Linked DNA regions of Dongshaea marina. The protein of the gene in region 1 interacts with the protein of each later gene in a pairwise test. Links are inferred from orthologs where the notes say so. Each region holds a gene or a part of one and is shown in the gene's direction. Other genes may lie near its edges.

Region 1 (7,108 bases):
GAATGGTAAATGCGGTATGCTGGAAATTATTTCAATTAAAAATGGAATAGTTCGCTGTAAGACCCAAAGTGGCAGGGAAGTTTCTTATAGAGATGTCGATGTTGTGAACAGCGGAGATATGATTTCATATTTCAATGAAGCAGACATCGAGCGGATCACTCGTTCGAGTAAGCAAACAGGCCTTGTGCTCAGAAAAGCAAATGGAAAGGCTGTCAGTTGTTACCAGTCAGATAATGTACAGCTACTCAGTGGGTTGAGTATCGCGTTCTCATTTTTTTCTCTGATTAGTGTGCTGGTCTCGTCCATGACCTCGATTACCTTGTTTGGGATCCACTTCCCTGCAGGGATCTTTATTTATCCGATCGGACTGATGCTGCTGGATGTGATTAATGAGAGTTTTGGAGCCGAACATTCAAGAAAGACGATTTACATCTCAACAGGAATCATCCTGGGAGCGGCTATTGTTATTGCTTGGCTTGTGAGCATGCCAAGGGAGTATATGAGTGACTACCAGGTGATTCAGGAAGTCTTCTCCAAGTCAGTTGGTTATCTGCTTGTGTTTTCGATCGCCTTTTTGATTTCTAACTACCTGAATGCGCTGGTATTTACTAAGCTCAAGTCGCTTTTTCTGGGCCGTTTTCTATGGCTTCGCTGTGTTCTGGCGGCGCTGGCCTGTCAGCTGATTATTTCATTATCGATAACGGTGCATCACTGGCTTGATCATGGGATCACGTATCGTTTCCTGTTGATCGTCTCGACTATGTATCTGTTAAAAATCGCTTTAGTAGCCCTGTTTTCACCCTGTACTTACCTGTTTGTTTGGTATTCGAAGGCTAAATTCAGGCAGGGAAACCCGATCCCCTCATAGAAGATTTCCGGTCACAAGGATGTGGCTGTTCGTGTTTTGGATACAGGACAAAGTGCATCAATGAGCGCTGTCTCGACTCCTGAACGTGGCATCTTTTGGTGTGATCCACCCAGGTTAGTGAGATGACCGAGTGGGGGAAGGTCACAGTAACCTGGTGGACCCACAGCATCCAGGGGCTGCATAAGAATGATTTTATCTGTGCGGTTAAGTGTGATCACCTGTTTGATTAGTCGCTGAGGGCTGTGAGTTGACTCTTTAAAGGAGGGCTCACAGCTCTATGGCCTGGCAGTGTAGCTCAGATTACTGAGAGCGTTTTAGTAGCTCTGGCAGGGTTTGCTGCAGCTCCTGGCAGGCACTAAGGTAGTGGGCTTTGAGCAGGCTTTCTGCTCTGTCTGGATCGCGTGCCAGCAGAGCATCCACCAGAGCGACATGCTCTTTTTGGTTCGCCTCAAAGACTGTGCTGCTTGCCATATTATGTTTAAGCCATAAATTTCGGTAGCGCGACGCTTTCTCATAGAGCTCCTGGTGGATGCGTAATAATGTTGGAGAAGCGCAGCCCCGAACAATCGCGTCATGAAACTCGTGATGGATCAGCTCCCAGCTCTCTATTTCCTGCTGACTTTTGCTTTGTAGATCACCGGCCTTTTTTAACCGGTGAGCCGCAGCCAGAATACCTGCCTCCCAGATATCATCACCCCGTTCGATCGCCTTACGTACGCATAGGCCTACTATATCGGCACGGATCTCATAGATATCTAGCATCTCTTTAAGACCGATGGGAGTGACCCTGAATCCCCGCTGATTTTCGACCTCGACAAGCTGCTCAGTGATTAATTGCGATAGTGCTTCGCGTAAAGGTGTGACACCTGCCTGGTAGCGTTCTTTAAGGCGAGCCATTTTAAGCTTTTCGCCGGGGGCGAAGTAGCCACTCAAAATATCTTTTTTGAGAAGCTTTAGGGCCTGACTCCCTGAGTTTTCGCTGGTGATAACCGATTGGAGTTGGGGCGTTTGCGTCATCTTATTCTCTTCATGGCTTACTTTATCGAGCGTATTTTAGCGGAATCGATGGCGCTAAGGCAAAAGGATTGTTGACAATGTGCAATAATGTCGACATTATTTTGCTCTGTCGCCATTATTGGTTTCGTATGACTCAAGGAGCAAAGTATGGATACTCTGGGTTCACCTTGTAAGCAGCTTGATGCACAAGGGTTTAAGGTTTCGACTTTTACAGATAATGAACGGTTGCAGGTCATCACTCTCAGTCACGACCTGGTTCAGAAGTTTCGTCAGGAGTGCCTGCAGTGGCCTGTCCAGGCGCTGGAATACAAGCCATTTTTACGTTTTGTCCTGGCTGAGCGGTTGGATGCTTTATCGAATTACGGCTTACGACTTACTTTGAGGGGGATCCTGGGTAGGCGTGAGCAGGGGGCTTTTCTGTTGCAGGTTGAAGAGAGTCCGTTGGAGTCTTTTGAAGGGCAAACCGAGTTTTATATCCAGCTTTCTACGGCCATCTCCCATCTTATCGGAATGCCAAATTTTGATGCCATGTATGGTAAATATTATGCGCGCTTTACGGTAAAAAACAGTGATGATAGTGATAGTTACCTGTGTCAGGCCCACCGCCCCTAGAGCTGCATAACGATGGGACCTATGTGGATGAGCGGACTGATTTTGTACTCATGATGAAGCTGGCAGAGGAAAATATGCTGGGGGGCGATTCCCGATTACTTCATCTGGATGACTGGCAGGAGCTGGAGAGGTTTTATCATCACCCCCTGGCGAAACAGGCGATTCCATGGGGAGCTCCTCCCAGTAAAAATGTAACCTGTAAGGTTGAGCATTCGGTTTTTTTTGAAGAGGACTGCCAGGGCAGGCCCCATATGTTGTATATCGATCAATTCGCGGAGCCGCAGAATTTAGCACAAGGCTTGTATCTGCACCAGCTGGGAGAGTCACTGGAGAATGATCCATATGTCTTTAATGTTCAGGTGCCGGTTGGATCTATGCTCGTGGTGCAGAATCACTGCTGGTTGCATGGTCGGGATAAGTTTATCGAAAGCCCTGGTCTACGCCGTGAGCTGTTACGGCAACGCGGACATTTTTGCTAATCAGTGAGGTGGCGGCTTGCCACCTGTTCTTTTAACGGAATAAGAAGTGGCACTCTATGGAGTTTGATTACATTATCATCGGTGGTGGCATTGTTGGGGTTTCAACGGCCTGGCAGCTTAAGCAGAAATACCCGGATAAGCGGATTCTATTACTGGAAAAAGAAGACCGATTTGCCAAACATCAGACGGGCCATAATAGTGGCGTGATCCATGCCGGGGTCTACTATGCGCCAGGAAGTCTGAAGGCCCAGTTTTGCCGTCAGGGACTGGCGGCGACCATCAACTTTTGTCAAAAGCATGAGATCCCTTATGAGCAGTGTGGCAAATTACTGGTTGCGACCAGCCCTCTTGAAGTCGAGAGGATGCAGGCTCTTTATCAGCGTTGCCTGAAAAATGGTATCGAGGCTGAGTTACTTACTTCTGATGAGCTTAAGGAGCGTGAGCCACATATTAATGGACTCGGAGCGATCTTTGTCAGACAGACCGGGATTGTTGATTATCGCAGGCTGACCACTCAAATGGCGGATTGTTTCATGGCGTTGGGAGGCGTGAGTTTTTTAAACGCGAAAGTCACCGGTCTTACTGAATGTAAGAGTCATATTGAAGTGTGTTACCAGCAGCAGGGAGAGCAAAAGCAGATCAGGGGCCGCTACCTCATTAGTTGCTCCGGCCTGATGGCGGATCGCATGACCAGAATGTTAGGGATCAAAACTGATTTTCAGATCATTCCTTTTCGGGGTGAATACTACCGTTTAGCTGCGCAGCATAATCATATTGTGAACCATCTTATTTACCCTATTCCAGATCCTGAGCTTCCTTTTCTAGGCGTTCATCTGACACGAATGATTGATGGCTCGGTGACCGTGGGGCCAAATGCGGTGCAGGGCTGGAAGCGGGAAGGCTATGGCAAGATTAATCTTAGCTTGCGAGACACCTGGGATATGCTTTGCTTCAGAGGGTTTTGGAGGGTCTTAAAGAATAACTTTTCGACAGGAGTTACCGAGACCAAAAATTCCTGGTGGAAACCCGGCTACCTCAAGCAGGTTCAAAAATACTGCCCCAGCCTCAAGCTTGAAGATCTTCGCCCTTATCCTGCGGGAGTTAGAGCGCAGGCGGTTCTCAGGGATGGTAGCCTGGTCCATGATTTTTTATTTGTGAATACCAAGCGATCACTTCATGTGTGTAATGCACCATCGCCTGCGGCGACCTCCGCGATACCGATAGGTGATTATATCTGTCGTCAGGTAGAGAAACATGGCGAGCTGCTATTTTAATTGACCAGTGAAAGGGGGACTCCTATAAGTTCTGGGAGTATTGACTCCAGTATTCTTGGGGGCCTGAGAGGGGAAAAGCGCGACTGGCACGAATGGATGGGGCTGACTAGGCTTAGTGAAGCGTTATCATCCTTCTCGATGATTGCTGTTTCGTAAGGAGTCGCTATGTCATTGCCGCTCACACAACCCAGCCTCCAGCTTCGCCAGCTGTTCGATCCTGAGTCCTGTGCCTATACCTATCTGCTGATTGACTCGGTGACAAGTGCGGCACTACTCATCGATCCTGTGCGAGAGCAGCTTGATCGTGATCTCAGGCTGATTGAGGAGCTGGGGGTTCAACTGATGTTTACTCTCGAAACCCATGTGCACGCCGATCATATTACCTCCTCGGGGCAGATCCGCCAGCAGACCGGAGCCAAGATTGGCTTTAGTGCGGCGGCGAATATTGCCGGGGCCGATATCTCTCTTAAGGAGGGCGATTCTTTGCCCCTGGGGCAGCATCAGATAAGAGCGATAGCCACCCCGGGGCATACCTCGGGGTGTACCTGCTACTATGTGGACGGCATGTTATTCAGCGGCGATACCCTGCTGATCCGGGGGTGTGGCCGAGCCGACTTCCAAGAGGGTGATCCGGGTGCCCTCTATGACAGTGTGACCAAAAAGCTCTTTACCCTGCCGGATGAAACCCGGGTGTATCCGGCCCATGATTACAATGGTCGAACCATGTCGAGTATCGGTGAAGAGAAGCGCTGGAACCTTAGGTTAGGTCAGGGGCGCTCCCGGGAAGCCTTTATCGAGATCATGAATCATCTTAACCTTCCCCTGCCAAAAAAAATCAAAGAGGCGGTGCCTGCAAATCAGCAGTGCGCCATGGATGAGCCTGCACAAGAAGGCGAGTGAGGTGCATCACCTCACTCGCTGTACCTGAGTTAATTAAAGCCTTCCAACACGATTTTGCCGATCGCCTTACCGGATTCTATATGGGCATGGGCTCGCCTGAGGCTGGTGGCATTGATGCTGCCATAATGTTCCCCCAGAGTGCTCTTGAGTATTCCCTGATCAAACATGGAGGAAACTCGGTTAAGGAGCTCCCGCTGTTTATCCATGTCGGCGGTTTGATACATGGAGCGGGTGAACATCATCTCCCAGTGCAGTGAGATCGACTTAGGTTTCAGCAACATGATATCCAGGCCGTTTTCAGGGTCGTCAATCAGGGCGAGCTTGCCACGAGGGGCCATCACTTCAACCAGCTCGGCAAAGTGTTGCTCTGTGTGGGTCAGGCTGATGACATGGGTGATCTCTCCGATACCTGCTTTCTCAAGCTCCTCACGCAGCGGGCGGCTGTGGTCTATGACATGATCGGCCCCCAGAGTCTTGACCCATTGCTGACTTTCGGGGCGGGATGCGGTTGCTATGATGGTGGCCGATGTCAGTTGAGCGGCTAATTGAGTCAGGATTGAGCCAACGCCCCCTGCGGCTCCGACGATCAATAGTCTGCACTCGGGATCTTTTGTTTGGGAGGGGTGATTTTTAAATTCCAGGCAATCAAACAGTAGCTCCCAGGCGGTAATGGCGGTTAGAGGGATCGCGGCGGCCTCTGCGTTGCTCAGTGATTTTGGTTTGTGTCCAACAATTCTTTCATCAACCAGCTGATATTCGGCATTGGAGCCGGGACGGGTCAGATCGCCTGCGTACCAAACCTTATCTCCAACCCGGTAAGCGCTGACCTCATCCCCGGTCGCGACCACCTCAGCAACCGCATCCCAGCCCAGGATCCCGGGATGAGCGAGATCAGGCTGTCGATTTTTTCGTACCTTGGTATCGACCGGATTCACCGAGACAGCTGCAACTTTTACCAGGAGATCGCGCCCGGCTGGCTGTGGGGTTGGCAGCTCAATATCGAGCAGTGACTTTAGTTCCTGGATTGGCAGGCAGTGTTGATAGGCAACGGCTTTCATTATCTTTCTCCTCGGTGAGTATGGATGACATTATCGGCCGAGCTATTTACACTAAAAAGAGGGTAATATTTAAAACACTATCAAAAAATATTTGATTATGAATGTCGAAGATCTGCAACTCTTTGTCTCTATCGCGGATACCGGCGGGATCAGCCGCTCGGCTCAGCTTCTGGATATGACTCCTGCTGCGGCCAGTGCCGCGCTCAAACGTCTGGAGCAGCAGCTCGGATGTGAGCTGTTTATTCGCTCGACCCGCCAGCTCAGGATCACCGCTCCGGGGGAGCGTTTTCTGGCACACTGCCGCACAGCTCTTGCCAGCCTGGAGCAGGCAAGAGCAGCCATTGATGAACCGGGTGGGGAAATGTCCGGTGAGATCCGCTTGTCGGTATCTTCGGATCTGGGGCGAAATTTTGTGCTGCCCTGGTTGGATCAGCTGATGGAGTTACACCCCAAGCTCTCATTGCACCTGAGCCTGGGTGATGCCCTGGTGGATTTTTATATGCAGCGAGTTGATGTGGCGCTGCGCTATGGCTGGCCGGAGGATTCATCGATGATTGCGCTGCCAATCTCTTCGATTGAGCGGGTGGTGTGTGCCTCCCCAGAGTATATCGCCCGGTATGGCGCTCCCGAGTATCCGGAGGAGCTAGAGGCCCATAATGCACTCTTGTACCAGCTGGGTAGCCGAACCCATGATCAATGGAAATTTCGTGACAACGAGGGTCACTATAAGATCAAGGTTGTGGGGAACCGGGTCAGCAATGATGGTGAGGTGGTGCACCGCTGGGCGTTGGCCGGCAAGGGGATTGCCTTTAAGTCAAAGTTGGATATCGCCGCGGATCTTAAAGCCGGGCGGCTGGTGCAGCTTTTGGGAAATTACCAGCAGGAGCCGACTCAGCTATA
Region 2 (6,951 bases), 340 kb from region 1 along the record:
TGCGCTTTTTTACTCTAAGCTGGCTTTCTATAGTAGAGGCATAGCTATCGATATCCGGAGTGCATCATGTCGAAAATACTCATGTTAAAAACCAGTATTCTGGGAGAGGGATCAAGTTCGAACCGGATCCTTGAGGCTGTTGGAGAAGGGGATCATCAGATCACGGTGCGGGATCTGGCAACAGTGCCACTGCCAACCCTGGATGGCGAAATTGCATCCGGGCTCAGGGGGCCGAGTCTCTGTCAGAGCATCAGCTCAAATCTCTCAAGCTCTCTGATGAGCTGATCCGAGAGTTGTTTGATCACAATACCCTGATCATCGCAGCTCCCATGTATAACTTTATGATCCCAACTCAGCTCAAAAATTGGATCGATCTTATCGCCCGTGCAGGCATTACCTTTCGTTATACCCAGGAGGGGCCTGAGGGGATGGTGACCGGTAAACGGGTCATCTTTGTGATCACCAGTGGGGGTGTGCATGCCAAGAGTACAAATGACCATATAGAGCCCTATCTGAGGACTGTGCTGGGCTTTTTAGGAATGACCGGGATTGAGGTCGTGCGTGCAGAGGGGCTGGCAATGGGAGAGCAGCGTGCCCTTGAAGCCATGAGTAGCGCCAAACAAGAGTTGTTAGCCTTGGTTGAATAACTTTCAGTCGATAAAAAAGCCAGTCATTCGGACTGGCTTTTATTCGTTTACTGACAATCAGGTTAATCGAGCTTGTCTTGGATCAGCTTGATGATCTCGTCTGCTGCAACTTCTTGCTTGGTGCCATCGCGACGAGACTTGTACTCGACAAGGCCCTTGTCCAGGCTACGTTCGCCGATCACGATCGCATGGGGAACACCCATCAGCTCCATATCTGCGAACATCACACCCGGGCGCTCTTTACGATCATCAAACAGCACATCGATGCCCAGCTCTTTGAGCTCCTGGTAAAGTGAATTTGCCATCTCTTCTACCCGATGAGATTTGTGCATGTTCATCGGGATAATCGCCACCTTAAACGGAGCGATCGCATCCGGCCAGACGATTCCGTGCTGGTCGTGATGCTGCTCGATAGCTGCGGCAACGATCCGCGAGACGCCGATACCATAGCAGCCCATCTGCAGGGTACGTGACTTGCCTGATTCATCCAGAATGGTTGCATTCATCGCTTGTGAGTATTTGTCTCCCAGCTGGAAGATATGGCCGACCTCAATACCACGGGTGATCTCCAGGGTGCCTTTACCATCCGGGCTTGGATCGCCCTCGACAACATTTCGCAGATCTGCGGTTTCAGGGAGGGCCGCATCCCGCTCCCAGTTGATCCCAAAGTAATGCTTGTCATCAATATTGGCGCCGGCTGCGAAATCACTCATCACAGCAACGCTGCGATCGGCGATACAGGCGATGGGCAGCTTGACCGGGCCCAGGGAGCCGGTCCCGGCACCGATGACGGCGCGGATCTCTTCATCGGTTGCAAATTCAATCGGGCTGGCCACCTGAGGCAGCTTTTCAGCCTTGATCTCGTTGAGCTCGTGATCGCCCGTACCAGCAGTGCGATGAGGTTACCCTCAACCTCATCGGATGCTTTCACGATCAGGGTCTTGATGGTTTTTTCGATCGGTAGCTCAAACTGCTCGACCAGCTCACCGATAGTTTTTGCATCCGGGGTATCGACCAGGCGCAGCTCTTCACTGGCAGCTTGACGCTCGGTCGCAGGTGCCAGGGCTTCGGCCATCTCAACATTAGCCGCATAATCCGACTCGGTGCTGTGAGCGATGACATCTTCACCACTTTCGGCCAGAACCTGGAACTCGTGGGAGGTGCTGCCCCCGATAGAGCCGCTGTCAGCGATCACCGGACGGTAATCAAGTCCCAGCCGCTCAAAGATCCGGCAGTAGGCCTTATGCATGATCTGGTAGGTCTGCTCCATGCTCTCCTTATCGCTGTGGAAGGAGTAAGCATCTTTCATGACAAACTCTCGTGAGCGCATGACACCAAAGCGGGGACGGACCTCGTCACGGAACTTGGTCTGGATCTGGAAAAGATTCAGTGGCAGCTGCTTGTAGCTTGCGATCTCTTTACGTACCAGCTCGGTGATCACCTCTTCGTGGGTCGGACCCAATACGAAAGGACGGGAGTGACGATCATTCAGGCGTAGCAGCTCGGGACCATACTGCTCCCAGCGACCCGATTCTTCCCACAGATCTGAAGGCTGAACCATAGGCATCAGAACCTCAATGGCTCCGGCGCGCTCCATCTCTTCACGCACTACAGTTTCCACCTTCTTCAGGACGCGAACGCCCGTCGGGAGCCAGTTGTACAGACCAGAGGCGATTTTTCGGATCATCCCGGCACGAAGCATCAGCTGATGACTGACAACCTCTGCATCGTTGGGCGTTTCTTTGAGCGTAGATATCAGGTATTGGCTGGTACGCATTTCAAAAACCTTGTGACAAAAGATAAGAGGCAAATTCTATCAAGAGCCGGGGCTTGGATAAACCAGTTGTTGGGCTCATCTTCAAGACTTTCGGCTCTGTGGCTCCATAGGTGTCTGCTATACGCCTGGTTGTATCAGTGATACTGCAACCCGGACTGCCCCAGGGTGGGAAGAATACAAGTAAAGGTGTATTGAGAATTCTGACTTGTAAGTGACCTGGAAGTGGATACAGAGCAGTGCCTCGATGGTTTTATGAGCTCATCTTGTTCACATTATCAGCATGAAGAGTGAATAAGAAAAAAAACCGATAAAATCGTTGACCTCAGGGACAAGATTCCCTAATATTCGCCCCGCTTTCGCAGTTAAGCGTGAGCAACAATTTGTTGGTGAGGTGTCCGAGTGGCTGAAGGAGCACGCCTGGAAAGTGTGTATACGGCAACGTATCGAGGGTTCGAATCCCTCCCTCACCGCCAGCATTTATGAAGCCCCGCTCATTGAGAGCGGGGCTTTTTCGTAGTTTCCCGTCCCGGTACGTGGTGTCATTCAGGCCCTATATCTCCGGGATTATCACTGGGATCAGATGCTCGTTTCATCTTAGCCGGATTGCTGAAGCTGTCAGCTTAGCTGCTGTTAACCACAGGGCTCTTACCGGGTCATACCTGCAGATGATGATGCGAGCGCTCTGATCCCCTGAATTGACCGACTAGTTTTTGGTGACCGAGATGGCGAGAACCGCAGCCGCATTACATATTCTGGTGAAAACGAAAGATGAGTGCCTGGCTCTGAAACAGCAGCTGGATAAAGGGGCTAATTTTCAGCAATTGGCGAAGCGACACTCCCTGTGCCCTTCTAAAAAGCGTGGCGGTGATCTGGGAGAGTTTCGCAAGGGAGATATGGTGAAGCCTTTCGATGATGCCGTATTCAAGGGAGAGGAGCTGGTTGTTCTGGGCCCGGTCAAAACAAAATTTGGCTATCACCTGATTAAGGTTTTATACAAAAACTAATATATTTATTCAGCGGTGGTTCAGCTTTTGCTGTTTTTAGTTAAGCTAGCCACTGCCATTAATCATTTTGATTAACAAAGCTAACCAATTAATTTAATTTGAGCTGAACAAAAAGAGAAATTTCCTCTTGTTCAGCTCTGGTCTGGATATCCTCTCTAAAATTACCCCTTGAACATTCGCAATAATTTGTCGTTAAAAAATTAATATTTTGTGGAACTTTTGTTCTCAGGCAGACTCAAACTGTAGGCAAAGGTTTTTAACCTTTAAAAACCATAAGAGAGGATGTATGACGGACCAAGAGATTATTGTAGAGAAAGGCTACTGGGTTCGCCGATTCCGTAAGGCGAAAACACTGAAAACCCTTAAGCTGATGGTCTCGCGATCAGTTGATCGATTCCACCAGAAAACTCAGGTTATAGCAGCAATATATTTAGCTGAGTGCCAACGAGAGCGTGAGCTGGAAACCAATTTACTGCTGAATCATTAAGCCTTCGATTTATTTTAATGATCCGGTTAAACACAGCCAATAAGCTATGTTAGACTAGCGACGCATCATTGATCGTGGTGCGTTAAATTGATTTTGATGCATTTAAGGAATAACAATGTCTGACTTTGTTAAGACTATTTCAAATATTCGTAGCCTGCGTGCTACTTGCCGTGAATTGACCATTGAGCAATTAGAAGATTACCTTGAGAAGCTGACTCTGGTTGTCGGTGAAATCAAGGAGCAGCATGAGTCTGAGCGTGAAGCCCGTGAAGAGTATCAGCGCAAATTAAATGACTATGTAGAGATGATGAAGGCCGATGGTATTGATCCATCCGCTTTGCTGGGTGAAACCAATCAAACTGCGGCTAAATCAAAGCGCGCGGCTCGTCCGGCTAAATACCGCTTCACCGATGAGAATGGCGTAGAGAAAACCTGGACGGGCCAGGGACGCAAGCCTCGCCCAATCCAGCAGGCTCTGGATAATGGCGCTTCCATGGATGATTTTCTGATTTAATCCGGGAGCCCATGTAAAAAGGCCTCCGCTGTGGAGGCTTTTTTATTCCTGGATGAGATACGAACGAATCTACTTTTTAAATTCAGTATATTTCGTCCGATTGCCATAGGCCTGCTCAATCGGATAGTTTCGGGCATTCTTTTCCATCTTGGCTTCACTTGCTTTGATAAGATCGATATCCAGTACATCGGCAAGCCGGATCAGATATAAAAAAAGATCGGCAAGCTCCTCCTCTAAGCGCTCTCCCTTAGCACTCTTTGGTAATTCAATTGACTCCTCAGGTGTAAGCCATTGAAACAATTCGCACAGCTCTCCCATTTCACCGCTTAGTGCCATCACCAGGTTTTTGGGGTTATGAAATTGCTCCCAGTCGCGCTCTTTGGCGAATTGGCGTAGCTTATCTCTGAGTTCAATGAGAGCACTCTGTTTCGACATGACCTTTTCCTAAGACAATAACCAGCTTCTATAACAGGTAATAAGGCTAATCTAGCAAATAGCTCTCTTTCACCCAAGCGACAAACTAGCTTTATGGGGTTGGCGTTGCCATCTTTTAAGTCTTGCTCACCAGCTCCACAGGGTTCCATCTTCCAACCGATTAACCGGGAGACTGGCTGCCTGATAGGGGTACTCCCTGGCTAGCTCCTCATTAAAGTCGACACCATGGCCCGGCTTTTCACCCACAATAAAATCTCCCTTGTCGAATCGATAGTCGTGGGGGAACAGGGCCTCGGTCAGCTCATTGTGTGGCATGTGCTCCTGGATCCCAAAGTTCGGCACCCAGGTGTCAAAATGCAGGGCACACCCCATGGTGACGGGGAGAGGTCGGTTGCACCATGAAACCCGGTACGAACCTGATATAGAGCTGCCAGATCGGCAATGCGCCTGAGGTGAGTGATGCCACCACCATGAACCAGTGGTGTTCGGATATAGTCGATGAGCTGTTCTTCAAGAAGCTCTTTACAATCATAGATGCTGTTAAACACCTCACCGACAGCCAGGGGGTGGTGGTGTGTTGGCGGATCAGGCGAAAAGCTTGCTGATCTTCAGCCGGGACACAGTCCTCCAGCCAGAACAGGTGATAGGGCTCGAGCATCTTTCCCAGTCGCGCAGCTTCAATGGGGGTCAGGCGGTGATGAACATCATGGAGAAGTTCTATGCCATCCCCAAACTGCTCACGGACTCTGGCAAAGGCAGTTTCAACATGATTCAGGTACTTGCTGCTATTCCAGCTGTGTTCTGCCGGTCGTCCCTTCATTGCGGGTTCATAGGCAACCCCCTGGGGAGTCACCCCATAGGTCTTACTGATCCCCGGAATACCGCACTGAATGCGAATCGCCCGGTATCCCTGCTCAATCCTCAGTGCAACCTCATCCACGAGCTCCTGTGCGGTTTCACCGTTGGCGTGGGTGTAGGTCATGATCCGATTGCGGCTTTTTCCTCCCAAAAGCTGGTATAAGGGCATATTGGCTAGCTTTGCCTTGATATCCCACAGTGCCATGTCAACGGCGGCGATGGCACTCATGGTGACCGGACCGCGTCGCCAATAACAGCCTTTATACAGGTATTGCCAGATATCCTCTATCTGCTGAGGATCCCTCCCTAGCAGGGAGGGATCACATACTCCTCAAGGTAGGTGACAACCGCTTTTTCACAGCCATTCAGGGTTGCATCTCCGATCCCATAGATGCCATCACTGGTCTCTATTTTGAGTGTGACAAAGTTTCTTCCCGGACAGCATAGATAAACTTTTGCACTCTTGATTTTCAAGGGAACCTCACTTAGGTATTCCAATTTTTACTTTGGTTCACCTATGCTGCGCTGCTTTTGAGTGATTTAAAATCAAATGATTAGTGAAATGTGAGTTGAGTCAATTAACTCCTCTCGGCGGGCTAGTCTCGCACTCATTAAAACCATTTTTGGTATGCCGATTTTTGTCTGCGGCTGCACAAAATTGGCAACATTTTCTTTATCAGGCTGAATCTTGCGGATGTTCACTATACTTTGAGTAGATCTGAGTCCGTTGCAGGCCACACGGCGGCTGTATGCAATCGAGCAGGGAGCTGATTGAATAAAGGAAGGGATGGATGCCGAGGATTCACAGTCTTGGATGGTTAAGCCTGATGCTGCTGACAGGAACTCTGTATGCTAGCTCCAATTCTGTGCGCCTGACCAGTGGAGAGTGGCCGCCCTATACCTCGGAGCACCTTCCCTACGATGGTATTATGTCTTATATAGTGACAGAGGTTTTTTCGAAGCAAGGGATCAGGGTCGAGTATGGATACTTTCCCTGGAAGCGCAGTTTTCGCCTGGCTCAGTATGGTGAATGGGACGGTTCTCTCGGATGGACCAAAAACCAACAACGGGAGAAAGATTTTTATTTCAGCGAGCCCCTGCTTAATGGCCATGATGTGTTTTTCTACCTCAAAGATATGCCGGATAAGGTGTTCACATGGAAGGACTACTCCGATCTCAAGGGATTAAAGATCGGTGCAACCCTTGGATATATCTATGGGCCAGGTTTT

What was found.
Region 2: the proteins of lhgO (region 1) and DB847_RS04490 interact in binary tests that used the Escherichia coli proteins (3 or more experiments, as listed by UniProt). The link is inferred for Dongshaea marina from one-to-one orthologs.

What each region holds. Positions count from the first base shown.
Region 1 is NZ_CP028897.1:1,241,689-1,248,796, forward strand. Bases 2,302-5,141 are described here. They hold lhgO (L-2-hydroxyglutarate oxidase), read left to right. Parts: upstream 2,302-3,032; coding sequence 3,033-4,250; downstream 4,251-5,141. Other genes in these bases: DB847_RS25950 (carbon starvation induced protein CsiD), read left to right, coding at 2,302-2,497; DB847_RS25955 (carbon starvation induced protein CsiD), read left to right, coding at 2,476-2,976; DB847_RS06210 (MBL fold metallo-hydrolase), read left to right, coding at 4,416-5,141. Also shown: DB847_RS06180 (helix-turn-helix domain-containing protein), read left to right, coding at 1-9; DB847_RS06185 (queuosine precursor transporter), read left to right, coding at 17-868; DNA-binding transcriptional regulator CsiR, read right to left, coding at 1,169-1,885; more of DB847_RS25950, read left to right, coding at 2,033-2,301; more of DB847_RS06210, read left to right, coding at 5,142-5,150; DB847_RS06215 (zinc-binding alcohol dehydrogenase family protein), read right to left, coding at 5,180-6,208; DB847_RS06220 (LysR family transcriptional regulator), read left to right, coding at 6,306-7,108. UniProt on the Escherichia coli protein: Catalyzes the dehydrogenation of L-2-hydroxyglutarate (L2HG) to alpha-ketoglutarate and couples to the respiratory chain by feeding electrons from the reaction into the membrane quinone pool.
Region 2 is NZ_CP028897.1:904,530-911,480, forward strand. Bases 2,105-4,787 are described here. They hold DB847_RS04490 (peptidylprolyl isomerase), read left to right. Parts: upstream 2,105-3,146; coding sequence 3,147-3,428; downstream 3,429-4,787. Other genes in these bases: DB847_RS04495 (hypothetical protein), read left to right, coding at 3,715-3,915; DB847_RS04500 (H-NS family histone-like protein), read left to right, coding at 4,031-4,429; DB847_RS04505 (nucleotide pyrophosphohydrolase), read right to left, coding at 4,499-4,787. Also shown: DB847_RS26280 (NADPH-dependent FMN reductase family protein), read left to right, coding at 67-285; DB847_RS26285 (NAD(P)H-dependent oxidoreductase), read left to right, coding at 294-647; more of DB847_RS04505, read right to left, coding at 4,788-4,864; DB847_RS26290 (enolase C-terminal domain-like protein), read right to left, coding at 4,991-5,236; DB847_RS04515 (substrate-binding periplasmic protein), read left to right, coding at 6,514-6,951. UniProt on the Escherichia coli protein: PPIases accelerate the folding of proteins. It prefers amino acid residues with hydrophobic side chains like leucine and phenylalanine in the P1 position of the peptides substrates.